One region of the Fusibacter sp. JL298sf-3 genome, then DNA from elsewhere that is predicted to be linked to it. Evidence: riboswitches for the same ligand, from Rfam matches in the RefSeq annotation. Region 1 holds a riboswitch; the other holds the start of a gene.
What was found. A riboswitch is a leader RNA that binds a small molecule or an ion and turns the genes downstream of it on or off. The one in region 1 is predicted to bind thiamine pyrophosphate.
Positions count from the first base shown of each region.

Region 2: it holds a riboswitch for thiamine pyrophosphate, as region 1 does, so the genes downstream of both, thiT (energy-coupled thiamine transporter ThiT) here and thiC (phosphomethylpyrimidine synthase ThiC) in region 1, are expected to answer to the same signal.

Region 1 is NZ_CM132608.1:1,353,386-1,361,750, reverse strand. Features, by position in the region: gene thiE (thiamine phosphate synthase) at 1-496, opposite strand, end outside; gene ACR6HW_RS06695 (hydroxyethylthiazole kinase) at 489-1,202, opposite strand; gene ACR6HW_RS06690 (hydroxymethylpyrimidine/phosphomethylpyrimidine kinase) at 1,208-1,978, opposite strand; gene thiW (energy coupling factor transporter S component ThiW) at 1,975-2,478, opposite strand; gene thiC (phosphomethylpyrimidine synthase ThiC) at 2,490-3,797, opposite strand; TPP riboswitch at 3,889-3,999, opposite strand; gene ACR6HW_RS06675 (GTP pyrophosphokinase) at 4,123-4,815, opposite strand; gene ACR6HW_RS06670 (ribose-phosphate pyrophosphokinase) at 4,966-6,108, shown strand; gene ACR6HW_RS06665 (SpoIIE family protein phosphatase) at 6,086-7,534, opposite strand; gene ACR6HW_RS06660 (flavin reductase family protein) at 7,537-8,154, opposite strand; gene ACR6HW_RS06655 (YkuS family protein) at 8,269-8,365, shown strand, end outside.
Region 2 is NZ_CM132608.1:1,962,413-1,970,777, reverse strand. Features, by position in the region: gene ACR6HW_RS09425 (DNA-3-methyladenine glycosylase family protein) at 1-492, shown strand, start outside; gene ACR6HW_RS09420 (EAL and HDOD domain-containing protein) at 510-1,721, shown strand; gene groES (co-chaperone GroES) at 1,899-2,156, shown strand; gene groL (chaperonin GroEL) at 2,169-3,800, shown strand; gene thiT (energy-coupled thiamine transporter ThiT) at 4,039-4,575, opposite strand; TPP riboswitch at 4,733-4,834, opposite strand; gene ACR6HW_RS09400 (ABC transporter ATP-binding protein) at 4,899-6,944, opposite strand; gene ACR6HW_RS09395 (ABC transporter ATP-binding protein) at 6,949-8,365, opposite strand, start outside.

The sequences.
Region 1 (8,365 bases):
GTTTTTCAGGTACTATCCCACCGATAGCGTACAGAGGGAGAGCGGTTATATCCCTAAGTTTCTGAAGCGTTTCCATAGACATGGGCAGCGCTTCTTTTTTGGTTCCCGAAGGAAAGAAGGCACCGACCCCGAGGTAGTCGGCCCCATCCTTTGCGGCTCTCTCAGCCTGCTCCGGTGTCTTCGCAGTGCGCCCGACGATAAGCCCCCTTGCCTTACAGTGTTTGGCGGCCTCAGCTGTATAGTCGGATTGACCGAAGTGGACGCCGTCGGCGCCGACTTTTAGAGCCACTTCTGAAAAATCGTTTACAATCAAAGCCGTATCGTAGAGCGCGCAAAGCATTTTAAGCTGTGTCGCCTCTTGCACAGCGGTTTCGAAGTCGACATTTTTACGCCGGTATTGTAAATAGTCGATGCCGGCTGGCAACACCGCTTTCAGTTTTTTGATATAGCGCTCTAAAGGCATATCCGGCGTGATGAGATAGAGTTTTTTAGTCATGTAAAACCTCGTTTCCAAGTGCATCTAGCAAGTTGAGTTTAAAGTGACCGAGGCCGCTTGCAGATGCTTTTAAAGACGCTGTTTTCATCGCGTTACAAGCGCGACTTCCCGCGTTGTACAGCGCATACCCTTTGGCGAGGTCGACGCCGATAAGGGCTGAAAGCAAACAACCAGCTCCGGAAATCCGCGTCAACTTTTCGCTACCGCCTGCTATTTCAAGATGTTGCCCTTTATAATAGAGTCGGTCGACGGCACCGGTGACGACGTGAAGAATCTCAGCCGGCAGCGAGACGTCTGAAGACAGCGATTGGGCTTGTGATTCTAAAGTCGATGAACGGGCGGCTATTTTATCGGTGTAGCACGCTCTGATTTCATCGTAGTTGCCTCTGATAAAAGCCGGGGTCACGGCATCTAAAAGGTGTGTTAGAGCAGCTTTTCGGTACGAGGACAGGTGTACGCCGACGGGGTCGATACCGATGGGGATACCTGCTTTTTCAGCACTTTTCACCGCTTTTAATAACACGTCACACTTGGCGTCGTCAATCATGCCCAGGCTGATGACCAAAGCTTGAGCGCCAGTGTGGATGTCGGCAAACTCTTTAGGGTTTTCCGTCATAATAGGACTTCCGCCATAGCAGTGAACGCCATCGGCGACGAAGGCCCTTGTGACATCGTTTGCAATAATATGAACCAAAGGTCGAGTCATGTGTATCACTTCCTAATGGCACCGCCTCCAAAGTCAAACCGAATCGGATTGCGGAGCCCCTCTAATAGATAGTTTTTCGCCTTTTGAACAGCGTGTTCAAGAGGGTACCCCAGTGCGAGGTTGGCGGCAATGGCTGAAGAAAGGGTACAACCGGTGCCGTGGGCATAGGGGGCGTTGATACGCGCCTGCCTGTACACGTGCAACCTCCCGTTTGAGAGCTTGAGGTAATCGGTCGCCGTATTTTCAAGATGTCCGCCTTTGAGCAGCAAGTTACAGGGGAACACGTACTCGCGGAGAGTGGGTTCAAGGGCACTTTCATCACCTGTCAACTGAAAAAGTGCTTTGGCTTCGTCGATGTTGGGGGTTATCAAGTACAGGTCTTTCAGCCAAACTTCTCGTATATAGTCGACCACTTCTCTGTCCACTAGCCATTTGCCGCTGCTTGAAATGAGGACGGGGTCGAGGACGATTGGAGGCATGTCTATGCCATAATGCGCTTTTAAAAAGCGGTACAACGCCTCACAGACACTGAGCTGTCCCATCATCCCGATTTTAATGGCGTCTGGGGCATGCGTCTGAAGCAATATGCGCAGAGGGTCTATGACCGCTTCAGGAGAAAGGTCTTCTCGATAGAAGACGCCTTTTGAATTTTGTCCCGTAACAGATGTGGGGACGGAAAGCGGGTAGACGCCCTGGGCGTAAAGCGTTAGGACATCTGATTGAAGACCTGCACCGGACGTCGGGTCGAGTCCGGCGATAGTTAGTACCGTTTTCATAGATGTGTCACCTTGACTTTATCGAGGACGCCTGTTTTGTCAAAGGCGGTGTAAAGGAGAACACCTGTTAGAGCGCCAATGGCACTGCTGGCAAAGAAAGACGTGAAGAAGATGCCAAAAGCGGCTGTTGAGCCGAGAAAAGTCTTTGCCATAAACCCGGCGACAGCAGCGCCGATAACCCCAGTTCCCACCAGCTCACCTAAAAATGCGAAGAGGCGTCGGGGGTTGACATAGAACAAGGCACCTGCCAGTGCCGCGCCAATCATACTGCCTGGAAATGCCAAAAGGCTGCCACTGCCCATTAAATTTCTAAAAAGAGAAATCAAGAAGGCGTTGGCGACGGCGTAGAGTGGGCCGAGAAGTACGGCCGATAGGACGTTGATTAAGTGCTGAATGGGAAAGGCCTTAATAACGCCGATGGGTATAAAAAACAAACTGCCCGTGAGGACGCCAAGGGCTATTAGAAGCCCTGATAGCGCCAGTTTATACGTCTTATGCATACGCACACCTCTTAGTTGCGCAGAATGTTGAGGTCTTCGCCGCCCATGACTTTGTTGAGCGTTCGCATAGCGCACATTTTACCGCACATGGTGCAAGAGTGCTCTTCTTCCGGCGTGCTGTCCGCTCTGTAACGACGGGCTTTTTCCGGATCGATGGCGAGGCGGAACATTTCTTCCCAGTCGAGGTTCTTTCTCGCGAGGCTCATAGCGTTGTCCCAATCTCGGGCACCCTTTAGTTTTTTGCCGATGTCACCGGCATGTGCCGCGATTTTAAACGCCATAATGCCTTCCACCATGTCTTCAAGTGTCGGGAGTCTCAAATGCTCAGCAGGGGTGACGTAACATAAGAAATCCGCCCCTTTGCTCGCAGCGAGCGCCCCGCCGATGGCACCTGTAATGTGGTCGTATCCCGGTGCAACATCCGTGACAAGAGGGCCGAGGACGTAAAAAGGTGCACCGTGACAGAGTTTCTTTTCAATGAGCATATTGGCTTCGATTTCATCGATGGCCATGTGACCGGGGCCTTCAATCATCACTTGAACGTTGCGAGCCCAAGCGCGTTTGGTCAGTTCACCTAAAGCGATGAGTTCAGAAATCTGAACGGCATCTGTGGCGTCGGCGATACACCCTGGGCGCATAGCGTCGCCAAGGCTCAGCGTGATGTCGTATTTCTCGCAGATGTCCAACAGGCGGTCGTAGTATTCGACAAATGGGTTTTCATTGCCTGTGAGTTGCATCCATGCAAAAATCAGTGAACCGCCTCTTGAAACGATATTGGTGAGTCTCGGGTTGTTGAGGAAAGTCTGGGCAGTGTGCTTGTTGACACCGGCGTGAATGGTGACAAAATCGACGCCGTCTTGACCGTGTTTTTCCACGACATCTAAAAACTCATGTGCTTTAATTTCACTGAGTTCTTTATCGTAAAAGCCCAATGCGTCGTAAATCGGGACGCTGCCAATCATAGCAGTAGATTTTTCCACAAGGTCTTTTCGGAACTCTGCGGTTTTACCGTAGTTGCTGAGATCCATGATGCCGTGGATACCGAGAGAAAGTGCCTTTTCAACTTTGGCCATCTCTTTGCAATAGTCGTTTTCATCTTTAGAAATACCGAGGTTGACGTTGATCTTTGTGCTCAGACCGCCGCCGACGCCACTTGGTACCAGCGAGGTGTGGTTCTTGTTGGCGGGGATGACGATTTGTCCTTGAGCGATTTGAGCCATCAGCCAATTGGCTTCGACGCCCTCAGTTTCGATAACTTGTTGCATTTGTGGTGTTAAAATGCCTTTTTTAGCAGCATCCATTTGCGTGGTATAACTCATAGTAATAGCCTCCTTAAACACTAAAATCCCTTGTTGTACGAGAGCTGAAAAAAAAACGCGCTCCTAAATAGGAACGCGTCTGCGACTGTATGGTAACGTCTATCAGCTTTCCTACGCCAGTATAATCTGGATCAGGTACGAAGGGTAAAGAAATGGGATTCTTTTCTCAGCTGTCCGTTTTACAGCACCCCTAGCAGTGACACTTTATGCTTTTCAATGACTTTCCGTCAAAGCTTTCACGAATAATCTAACACAGTTTGAGCGGAAAATCAACTCATTAAATTTTCTTAATTTTGATGCGAGATTTGGTTTAGAGAGGCTTTTTTTAGCTTTCCAGTTGCTTCACAAGTGGAGATAAATAAGGTTCTTCTTTGGCGATGACCTCTTTGCGCGCATCGAGTTTTTGAATTTCTTGTTTTAGGCGGTACATGCGGTTATCGAGCTCCGAAATCAAATCGGCACAGTGTTTTAACTCCGACTGCATATAGGGCGGCGCTTTTTTTTGGTAGCGGTAGTAGAGCTTGTGTTCGACACTGGCCCAAAAGTCCATGGCGATGGTGCGCAGTTGAATTTCGACGCGAACGGGTATGCACCCCTGACTCAGGTAGACGGGCACCTCTATGTGCACATGTAGACTTTTGTAGCCATTGGGTTTCGGCATTTTGATATAGTCTTTAATCTGTATAATTTTAATGTCCTTATGCGATTTAATCAATTCGAGAACACTGTAGATGTCCGCTTGAAAAGCACAGATAATGCGAATGCCCGCAATATCAAAAATATGTGCTTTGGCATTTTCAGGCGACGGGTCAAAGCCGAGCCGATCGAGCTTGTTAATGATTTTGTTTTGCTTTTTAATGCGGTACCGAATGTGTTCAATGGGGTTGTAGTCGTGGTTGTTTCGGAATTCCTCATCGAGTATGTTAAGGCGCGTCAACATCTCGTCTAAAGCAAATTTGTGGAGCATGAGCAATTCGCGCCAAGGTTTGGTATCTTCGCTTATGAGCGTTCTATACATGGTTGGACTCCTTCATCCGATTTACTTTTTCATACGGTATAGGCCTTAGATACCCAGCTCTATAGGGGGTTATTCACCGTTTGGCCGACTGCTTGTGGGGTATTTATAAATGTAGGCTGTTAATACAGTACGGAACAAGGAGGGCAAAAGATGCAGTACACACAGTATGAGAATCATTTACCACTTGGTGATCTCTGTATCATATGTATGGAAAATTGCATAGATATGGGGCGGAAAATCAACAGACACATAAAAGAAATGCGTTCCGGTCAGCTGGGGGTCCCCGATACCTTTCTATTGAGGAAGCAAGAAGTTCGATTTGCCAATGGCGAAGGTAAAATCTTTCTGAAAGAAACAGTGCGGGGCAAAGACGTCTATATTCTAACGGATATCGGCAACTACAGCATGACGTATACACTGTACGGCTATGAAAATCGAAAGAGCCCCGACGACCACGTTCAGGATTTGAAACGGGTTTTGTCTGCTATGGCGGGAAAAGCGCGCCGCATTACCATTCTCATGCCCTTGCTCTACGCTTCGAGACAGCATAGCCGAAAAGGGCGCGAGTCCTTAGACTGTTCAATGGCGCTTCAAGAACTTGAAAAATTAGGTGTGGACGACATCATTACATTTGACGCCCACGACCCGACAATTCAAAATGCCATACCGCTGATATCTTTTGAAAACGTGTACCCAACTTTTGACATTGTTAAATGCATGATAGAAAACGAGCCTGAAATTGCTGAAGGCGATGGCAATACCCTGATTGTCAGTCCCGACACTGGCGCCATGGACCGCGCGGTTTACTATTCCAGCGTTTTAGGATTTGACATCGGTCTTTTTTACAAGCGCAGAGACCATAGTCGGGTTGTAAAAGGCAAAAATCCCATTGTCCAACACGAATACATCGGTCGCGATGTCAAAGGCATGAATATCCTAATTGTCGACGATATGATTGCATCGGGAGAATCGGTGCTCGATATTGCAAAAGAATTGAAGCAACGCGAGGCCAACAAGATTTTTATCGCCACTTCTTTTGCACTGTTTACAGAGGGGACGGCTAAGTTTGACGATTATTATGAACGCGGTCTCTTCGACAAGGTCTACAGTACAAATCTAACCTATGTGCCCGAAAATACAAAAAGCCAACCTTGGTTTACAGAGGTCGACCTTTCATATTATATGGCGCGTATTGTAAATCGTTTAAATTACGATGTGTCCATTAGTGAAATATTGGATGCCAACAGGGGGATAAAGGACCTGGTGAGCTCTAGAAAGGCCCGTTTAGAATAATGTTTGCAGCGGTGACATCGTCGCCGGACGGGTTAAAAGCCTTAAAGACATTTTGAAGCGTTTTATCGCGAGAGCTGTCTTTGAGCACTGTACCGATGATGTCTACAGCTTCCTGATACGTCAACGCTTGGTTTTCGTAGAGCCCGTCTGTAAAGAAAAACAGTTGGGTGTATCGGGTGAGGCTGAAGGTATAAAGTTCGTAATGAAACCCGTAGACGACGCCTAGAAGCATGTTGTTTGACGGCAGCTTTTCAATGGTACCGTCACATGTTGAGGCGATGGTATCGTTGTGTCCGGCGTTGATTAATTTACCTGTTTTGGCTTTAAAGTCAAATGAGGCGAAAGTGCCGGTGACGAAGTGGCCACGGTCTTCTTGATCGTCGTTAAAGAGACACAAAAATCGGTTGATGGCATTGACTGAGGTCTCTAGGCTGTTAAACTGGATGTAGTCGGCAAACATTTGGATGACGGTTATCGCCACAAGTGCTGCGGATACGCCGTGCCCCATAACATCAATGAGAGCAAAGTGGTACTTATAGGCACTGGCTTTTTGGAAAAAGACGAAGTCGCCGCCGATTTCGTTGTGGTGCATCAATTCGTACTGCATCTGAATTTGGCTGTCTTTGTAATTCTTAGGCAACAAGGCGTCTACAACTTTACGCGCGAGTTTGACTTCTGAGGCGAGTTCGTCCAGAAGCAAGCGTTCGCGCGTTATATTTTTTCCGATTTTGAGGAAGCGATCGATTTCCCCGTGATGTGTCAAGATAGGCGAGATGGTCGCTTCTTCATAAAAGCGTTCCCCCGCCTTATTTTTATTGACAAAAATTCCGTCCCATACCTCCTTGTTGGTGATTTTCTGCCACAGATTTTTATAAAAGGCATCGTCGTGAAACCCACTCTTGATTACATTTGGAGAGCGCGTTATGAGTTCTTCTCGACGAAATCCCGAGAGTTTTTCAAAGTAGGGGTTGGCGTATTCAATATTGCCGGATTTGTCGGTAATGACGACGGAGTTTTCAGCGCTGTGAATCAGCTTGTCTAAAATGTCCTTTTCCGTTGCCATTTTTTTGCTTTTCACAAAGTTTTGAAAAAAAGCGAGCCAATCGAGGGCGGTGTAGCCGACTTTTAGCCAGTGGGTAATGCCGTGGTTGTAGAGATAGTCGTAGTAGGCGGCATCAGTGGTGGTATTTATGACGACGACGTTTTCGTAGTAAGTCAGAATTAGTAACAGCCGTTCGTCCCCAAGTGGAAGGTGCTTGGCGTCTACCACAAGCAAATCGTACTTACACGGTGGGTAGTCCCAATCCGCAATTTTGCGAAAAACAGGAGAACAAAGATGATTGTATCGTGCAATGATATCGGTTATTGTGCTGAAATCTGTCGAGTCCGCCAATACGTCGATAAACAGTTCAAATCGACTGAACATAATTATGGCCTCCTGTTAGGATGTGAGCCTCTATAGGGCTTTTTTTTCTTATTTTTCTTTTTGCGCTTGCGCACAGAGTAACCAAAAGTACCCAGTTGTTTGCCGAGTTCGTAATAGGCGCCGTGGCTGTACGCGATGAGTTCAGAATCTTCAAGGCGAAATTTTCCCGTGGCATCCATTAGACGCTCTTCTATCGTGACGCCTGCAACTTTTGCAAAAAACATGTCGTGAGAGCCGAGTGGTTTAACTTCTGTGACCTCACACTCTATACTGAGTGGTGATTCAGCGATAATGGGGACGTCGAGTGCTAAACCTTTAAGTGCTGTCAGCTGCATCTCTTTAAATTTGTCGACATCGCGTCCGGATTTAACCCCGCAGTAATCGGCGGCTTTTAAAAGTCTCTTAGTGGAGAGGTTAATGGCAAACTTGCCTGTGGCTTGTATCAGATCGTACGAGTAGCGTTCTTTTCTTACCGATATATAAGTCATAGCGGGATTGGTACAGAGTGTGCCCGTCCATGCAATGGTTATAATATTGGGGGCATCCAGTGTGCCGCAAGTAACGAGGGTAGCGGGAACGGGATAGACCATTGTCCCGGGTTTCCAAAGTGTTTTACTCATGAATACTCCTATTGTGTTTAGATTGAAACTATTATAACACAAAGCAGATGATAGATGTGAGCGTTTTCGGGTACATATCTTATAACAACTGTATCAAGAGAGGAGGCTTTGGAAATGAAAATTACCATTCAAACGGGACTTGGGGAGCTTGAAAGACAACTGGGGACTATGGGGTATGAACTGATACCTTATCGGGGTGGAAGCGCTCAAA
Region 2 (8,365 bases), 610 kb from region 1:
AACAACATACCTAAAATCAAAATGGCGGTAAAGGCCCTCGCCGAAACCTTTGGCACCTGTCTCGGCACCTATGAAGGGACGCCTTACTACGCGTTTCCCACGCTGGAAGTGCTTGCAAAACAGCCGGAGGCGGCGTTTAAAGTGAAGGGCATGGGCTACCGCAACAAAGCCATCTATGAGACGGCACAGGCGCTTTACACTGGCAAAGTCGACTTATCGGCCCCCTACCGTCTCGATTACAATGAAGGCAAGGTGTTTTTAAAGCAATTTTACGGCATTGGCGATAAAGTGGCTGATTGCATCTTGCTGTTCGCCTACGAGAAAAAGAATGCGTTTCCGATAGATACTTGGGTAAAAAGGCTATTGAGAGAACTCTATGTCGTGGAAGACGCTCAAAGGGCTTACGAGGCGTTTGTCGGGGCGTATTTTAAACGGTACGGCGGGTACGCACAGCAGTATTTGTTCCACTATATGCGCAATAAGAAAAGCTGAACAGGAGGAGGGGAAGGATGGAAATTTTCGTTGCAAGACAACCGATATTCAATGAAAGAAAACGCGTTGTCGCCTATGAAATCCTTTATCGCAGCAGCCATAAAAACGTATACGATTTGACACAAGACGGCGACGTGGCGACGGCGACGGTTGTAACGGATACCTTGGTACACTTTGGCTTGAAGTCGCTGACTGGCGACAAACCGGCTTTTATCAACTTCACCAAGAATTTGTTGCTGGAAGACGTGCCGACGCTCTTTTCTCCGGCGCAGCTGACCATTGAGATTTTAGAAGATGTCGAGGTGGACGACGCGCTTATCGACAAGTGCAAAGCGTTAAAAGAGAAGGGCTATATTATTGCGCTGGACGACTTTGTGGACAACAGGCATTTTGACGCCATTCTGCCCTATGTGGATATTATTAAGGTAGATTTTCTTATTTTAAGGTCTGAGGGCCGCAAGTACATTGCGGACAAATACAGAAACCGCAACATTGTGTTGCTCGCTGAAAAGGTCGAAACCGAGAAGGATTTTGAAGAGGCCAAACGTTTTGGCTACACGCTGTTTCAGGGGTTTTTCTTTGAAAAGCCGATGATTTGCGCCACTAAGGCCCCGGAGAGCAGCCACGTCAAGTACCTCGAAATCTTGAGAGAAACCATCGACGAAGAGGTGGATTTTAATAGAATTGCAGAAATCGTCAAGACCGACGTGGCGCTGACCTACAAGTTGTTGCGTATGATCAACTCCCCGGCTTTTGACACCATTAGTGAGGTCACCAGCATCAACCACGCTTTGGCGTTACTGGGGCTTAGGGAAATCCGAAAGTGGGCAACGCTGATTATGCTCAGAGAACTCAATGGGAGCAAACCGGAAGAAATTACCCGCGTATCGCTGACCCGAGCGCTCTTTTGTGAAAAGGCGGCGGATTGGTTCGGCCTTAAAGACCGCTATACTGAGGCGTTTATTCTGGGCTTGATGTCGCTAATCGACACGGTAATGGAAAGACCGCTATTTGAGATTCTGGACGATTTGCCGTTGAAGGACGATTTGAAAGATGCGCTGTTAGGTGTCGACAACCCATTTCACGACTTGCTCAGACTCGTCCATTATTATGAAAAGGGCAATTGGGACATGGTGATGAGCATCTGCGAGGCGCGCGATGTATCCTATGAAAAAGTAAACGATATGTACGCTGAAGCCATGCGCGCATCCATTCGTTTTGTGTCTTAAAAAAAAGTTTACATTCTGTTAGCACTCTGTTAAAACGAGTGCTAAAAAAATGTTGATTTTTTGTCCACTTTGTATTATCATGAATGGTGTGAGCGATAGCGCTCACCTAATTAGACTTTATATGGCATGGTATTCATGCACATCTTTTATTAAAACAATCATTGAGGAGGAAGCAAAATGTTAAGACCACTTGGAAAACGCGTGATTATCAAGAGGCTGGAAGCAGAAGAAAAGACAGCTAGCGGCATCGTGTTGCCGTCACAAGCAAAAGAAAAACCTCAAATGGCAGAAGTTGTTGCCGTCAGCAAAGAAGTTGAAGACATTAAAGTCGGCGACAAGGTCGTGTTTAAGAAGTATGTCGGAACAGAAGTTAAAATCGATGGTGAAGAAGTGACCATCTGTGAAATCGCAGATATTTTAGCAGTTGTCGAATAGGAGGCAGATACCATGGCAAAGGAACTTTTATACGGAGAAGATGTAAGAAAGAAACTCGAAGCAGGCGTCGATAAGCTTGCAAACACAGTTAAAGTGACATTGGGTCCTAAAGGGAGAAATGTCGTTCTCGATAAAAAATTCGGTTCGCCGCTAATCACAAACGACGGTGTGACCATCGCCAGAGAAATTGAGCTGGAAGACGCGTTTGAAAACATGGGCGCGCAGTTGGTAAAAGAAGTCGCTACAAAGACCAATGACGTCGCCGGTGACGGTACGACTACAGCGACGGTTCTCGCACAGGCGATTATCAGAGAAGGCGTTAAAAACGTCGCTGCCGGTGCCAACCCGATGATTCTCAAGACGGGTATCGAAAAGGCTGTTGAAAAAGCAGTGGAAGTGATTAAAAAAGAAAGCGTTTTAATTGAAGATAAAAAAGACATCGCCGACGTTGCATCGATTTCAGCGGCAGATAAAAAAATCGGCGAACTCATTTCAGAAGCGATGGATCGCGTCGGTAAAGACGGCGTTATCACTGTAGAGGAGTCGAAGACTTTCGGCACACAGCTCGAAGTGGTGGAAGGTATGGAATTCGACAGAGGGTTCGTATCACACTACATGGTCACTGACCCTGAGAAGATGGAAGCGGTTCTCGAAAACCCATACATCTTAATTACAGATAAGAAAATTACCAACATCCAAGAGATTTTGCCGATTCTCGAGCAAATGGTACAATCGGGTGGCAAGCTTTTAATCATCGCCGAGGACATTGAAGGCGAAGCGCTGACAACATTGGTGGTGAACAAACTCAGAGGGACATTTGACTGCATCGCTGTTAAAGCACCAGGTTTTGGTGACAGAAGAAAAGCAATGCTTCAAGACATCGCCATCTTAACCGGCGGTACACTGATTTCTGAAGAACTCGGCTACGAACTGAAGTCGACTACTGTAGACATGCTCGGTCGTGCGAAGTCGGTTAAAATCAATAAAGACAACACGACTGTTATCGACGGTATGGGCGACAAAGCTGTGATTCAAGAGCGCGTCGGCCAACTGAAGTCTCAAATTGAAGAAACGACTTCTGAGTTCGATAGAGAAAAGCTTCAAGAGCGCCTTGCAAAACTCGCAGGTGGCGTAGCGGTTATCCAAGTGGGTGCGGCGACAGAAGTGGAAATGAAAGAGAAAAAACTTAGAATAGAAGACGCTTTAAACGCGACGAGAGCTGCTGTAGAAGAGGGTATCGTTCCAGGTGGCGGCACAGCACTTGTGGCGGCAATCGGCGAAGTTAGCGCCCTTGTAGAGACGCTCGAAGGCGATGAGAAGACCGGTGCGCTTATTATCGCAAGAGCCCTTGAAGAGCCAGTGAGACAAATTGCCTTTAACGCAGGTCTCGAAGGGTCTGTCGTCGTAGAGCGCGTTAAAGCAGCTGAAAAAGGCATGGGCTTCGACGCATTAAACGGCGTTTATGTCAACATGATTGAAAAAGGGATTGTGGATCCGACTAAAGTAACCCGTTCAGCTCTTCAAAATGCGGCGTCTATCTCGGCGATGTTCTTAACGACAGAAGCCGGTGTCGTCGATGTGAAGTCTGAAGACGAACCGATGCCGCCAATGGGCGGTATGGGTGGCATGGGCGGCATGATGTAAGCCCACATCCTAACAACCAATTGAATCAATAAGGCCTATAAAGAGCCGCTCATCACTTGTGATGGGCGGCTTTATCATATTGAGCAACAAGAGTTGAGCCGAAAGCCTTTCCGCGACTGTTCAACGCGGAAAGGCGTCAGCGAAAATCGGTTAGTAGATGCCGGAGGCATTACGCATGTTGTTTTGGATGAAAGAAAACCGCTCGGCGCTTGGCGCGAGCGGTTTGATGCGTAATGGATTAGAGAGCGTCCACTGTCTTGCGAAGGAGTTTAAACACCACGCAGGAAATGAGGATTTCCGGTAGAATAAAGGAACCGTTGTACAGCACGGAGTACACAAAAGGGTTCATGCCTTCCGGTGCGTATTCGGCGAAGAAAATAACGCCTGATAAAAAGTGTCCCAGCAATCTGAGGAGCAGACCGACGGCGATGCCGATAAAGACGGTTCGATCGCTGCTGTTCTTATTGGCGATATACCCCATGGCGCCAATGCCGCCAAATGCCAATGGGTAGTCGAGTACGATGGACGCGACGTGAGCGGCATACGGGCTGATGATAAACTGCAGTGTGCCGTAGATAGCGCCTACGAAGATACCTTTTGTGCCGCCCCATCTGTAGGCGAAGATTAAAATAGGCACCATACTCGCCGCGGTTATTGAGCCGCCGTTGACCCACAGTGGGGTGGTTATTTTCAAAAAGCTCAAGATGGTGGCGATGGCAATCATCATTGCCCCTTCCACGAGCATTTTTGTACTGGATGAAGCTGTTTTATTCATGACAAACCTCCAAAGTAAATGATAGATTGAAGCATCTGTTGCCCCTCGGCCCGATTGTCCTTATCGTATGGACTTTCGGTTTTGAGCAGAGAGAAACTAAGAGACGTTCTCTCCTTTGTGGTTAAAAAAAACCATGTTCGCGGGCGAACATGGTGATAACTTCTAACGACACGCTTTCCTCCGCTGGCACTAACCAGTTCAGGTTCAAAGGGTTACGCTATTAAACGCTCTCAGCCGAAAGGCACCCCTAGGTGATGCTTATGCAATTATAGCCTTATTATAACATTGAACAGGCCCTTTGTAAACGGGTGCTGATGCGGATTTTAGCCGTTTGCGTATTGGAGTTTGTACAGGTCGTAATACATGCCTTCCCTTTCGAGGAGGTCTTGGTGTCTGCCGCGCTCTCTAATTTCGCCTTTGCTCATGACGATGATCTGATCGGCGTGCTGAATGGTGGATAGACGGTGGGCGACGATTAAGGTGCTGCGCCCTTTGATAATCTTCGTAATGGCGTCTTGTATCAACTGTTCTGTCTCGGTGTCGATGTTGGACGTCGCTTCGTCTAAAATCAAAACTTTCGGGTCAAAAGCCAGCGCTCTGGCAAAGGAGAGGAGCTGACGCTGGCCCGACGACAAGGTGCTGCCGCGTTCGGTAACCGGTTCGTCGTAGGTGCCGCCGAGCTTTGAAATAAAACCGTGGGCGTTGACGTACTTGGCGATTTCCTCGATGCGCGCTTGTTCAATGGCGTCGTTGTACAGGCGAATGTTGCTTTTGATGTCACCGGCAAACAGGAAGACATCTTGCAACACAATGCCTATTTTCGAGCGCAGTGCGGCGATGTCCCACTTGCGAATTTCGACGCCGTCGATGGTGATGCTGCCCTTTTGAATGTCGTAAAATCGGTTGAGCAAACTGATAATTGTCGTTTTGCCGGAGCCGGTGGCCCCGACTAAGGCGACGCTTTCACCGGGCTTCAGTTCAAAACTGACGCCCTTGAGCACGTAGTCGTCCTCGGTTTGTGGCGACGCGTCATAGCTGAACCACACGTCTTTGAAGACGATGTGGCCTTTAAATGCCCCTTCTTCGCCGACATACGGCGTCTGAGGGTTTTGAATCACAGACGTTTCGTCGAGAAGTAGGAAGATGCGCTCGGCGCTGGCCATGGACGACTGAAAGATGTTGAACTTTTCGCTGAGGTCCATAATTGGTCTGAAAAATTGCTGGGTGTAGCTGATAAACGCCACGATAACGCCCAGTTCGACGACGCCGCGTATGGCACTCGAGCCGCCGAACCAAAGGAGCAATGCCAAGGACACGGAGTAGGCGAGGTTCATAGACGGTCTAAACACCGCGTAGACTTTGGTCTCTTGAATAGAGCTCTTTAAGAAGTCGGCGTTAATGGTGTCGAAGTCGTCGTAGACTTGTTTTTCCTGATTGAAAATCTGTATAATCTTCATGCCGCTGATGTTTTCGGATAAAACGGCGTTAATACGCGCCAGTTTGACCTTGACTTCACGCTGTACATTTCGCGCCTTGACTCTGAACACAGAGGCGGCGAAGATGACAAACGGCATGGTTGCAAGACAGATGAGGGTGAGCTTCCAGTTGATAAGCAACATGACCACCACGGTGCCGCCCAGTAGGAGGAAGTCCTTGAGTGAGGTGACGAGGACGTTTGTAAACATCTCGTTGATGTTGTTCATATCGTTGGACACCCGTGTGACGAGACGCCCGATGGGGTTCTTGTCAAAGAAACTCAAACTCATGGATTCAATGTGGGCAAACAGCTCTTCGCGCATGGTGTAGACCACCTTTTGGCTCGCGTAGTTGAGCAGGTACGTGTGGGCGAAGGTGAACACAAAGTTGAGAATTAAGATGCCGAACAGGGTGACGGCGATTTTGAGAATCTGCGCTTTGTTAAACGCTTTCATCGCCTCTACATCGGCGGCACTGAGGGGCTGTACGTCGTACGCAGTGCCTGAAACATTCACGGTGTCGCCGCGCACTGTAAAGGCGGGACTGTCCTTGGCGGTCTCTTTCGTAAGCCCTTCTATTAAATAGTAGCTGTCGTCTTGATGAAACAAGATGCTTTCTGTTTCTTCGGGCAAATCGTTTAGCAGGTTCTGCTTCAGCGTCGGGTAGGCAATGGTGCCGTCTGACGCCAAATACACCGACTGGTGTTTGGGGGCGATATAGTCGTCAATGGCCACTTTGGTGACATAGGGCACTGACAAATCGACACCGGTGATAAACAACATGAGCGCGATACTCACAACCAGCGGCAGCCAGTGGGGCTTGGCGTAATTAAAAAGGCGCGCCATGATTTTGCCGTCGTAACTCTTTTGTATTTCTTTTTCTTGGCTGGACATCACATCACTCCTTTGAAAGTTTCTCTTCGAGCAGTTGCTTTTGGTACAGGTCGGCATAGAGGCCGCCTAGGGCCAAGAGTACGTCGTGGTTGCCGCGTTCGGCAATGGCGCCGTCTTCCAGTACGATGATTTCGTCGGCGTGTTGAATCGTCGACAGACGGTGGGCGATGAGTATCGTCGTCGTCTCTTTAGACGTCTCTTTAAGATGGGAGAGAATGCTCTCCTCTGTCTTGGTGTCGACAGCCGAAAGGGCGTCATCCAGTATGAGGATTTCCGGTTTTTTAGAAAGGGCCCTTGCAATAGAGACGCGCTGCTTCTGGCCACCTGACATATTGACGCCGCGCTCGCCGAGCTCGGTATCAAACGCCTTTGGAAAACTCATGATCTCGCCGTAGACACCGGCGGTTTTCGTCGCTTCAGTGACCACGTCGTCGCTCGTTTCAAAATCCCCAAATTTGAGGTTGTAACGTATGCTCTTAGAAAAGAGGAAGTTGTCTTGAGGGACGTACCCCGTCATTTGACGAACGGTTCGAATCGGAACCTCGTTGATGTCTTTGCCGCCGATGTAGACGGTGCCCATAGGCACTTCGTACAGTCTTAAGAGCAAGTTCACCAAAGTGGTTTTGCCGCTACCTGTTTTGCCGACGACGGCGAGGGTTTTGCCTTTTTCCAGCTTGAAAGAGATGTCTTTTAACACGGGCTGTTCGGTTCCCGGGTACTGGAACGTGAGTGCTTTCATCTCGATCTCGGGCTCCGGTTCAAACGCGGCGTTAAACGCATCGAGACAATCGAGGTCGATGAGTTCAGGCGGCGTGTCGAGGATGTTGTTGATCCGCTTGAGGGAAACAAACCCCCGCTGCATGTTGTGGTACACGAAGCCGATGGCCATCATCGGCCAAGACAGCATGCCGATGTAAGACAAGAAGGCGACCAGATCGCCGATGCTGATGGCGCCGTCGATGACGAGGCGACCGCCGTAAACCATGGCCACTAAGGTGCTTAAAAGCGCAATGAAGCCCACCATAGGCTGTACGAAACCGTAGAGCTTGACGAGGCGCATGTTTTTATCGAAGTTGTCTTGATTTTTTTCATTGAAATGTCGAAGGGCTTGTTTTTCTTGTACGAAAGATTTGATGATGCGAATGCCGGAGAATGTCTCCTGTGCGTTGTCCGTCAGATCTGAAAAAGCCTCTTGGACGTGCTGGAACCGCTCGCGAACAAATTTGCCCATATAGATGATGAAAAAGGCGATGAGCGGCAGTGGGATAAGCGCGACAAATGTCAGCTCGAGGTTGATGCGACGCGCCATAACGGCTATGGTCATAACGCCTAGGAAGAAGGCGTCCACCATCATGATGATGCCGGGGCCGAAGGCGTTGCGCACAGACGTGATGTCGTTGGTGCAGTGCGCCATGAGATCG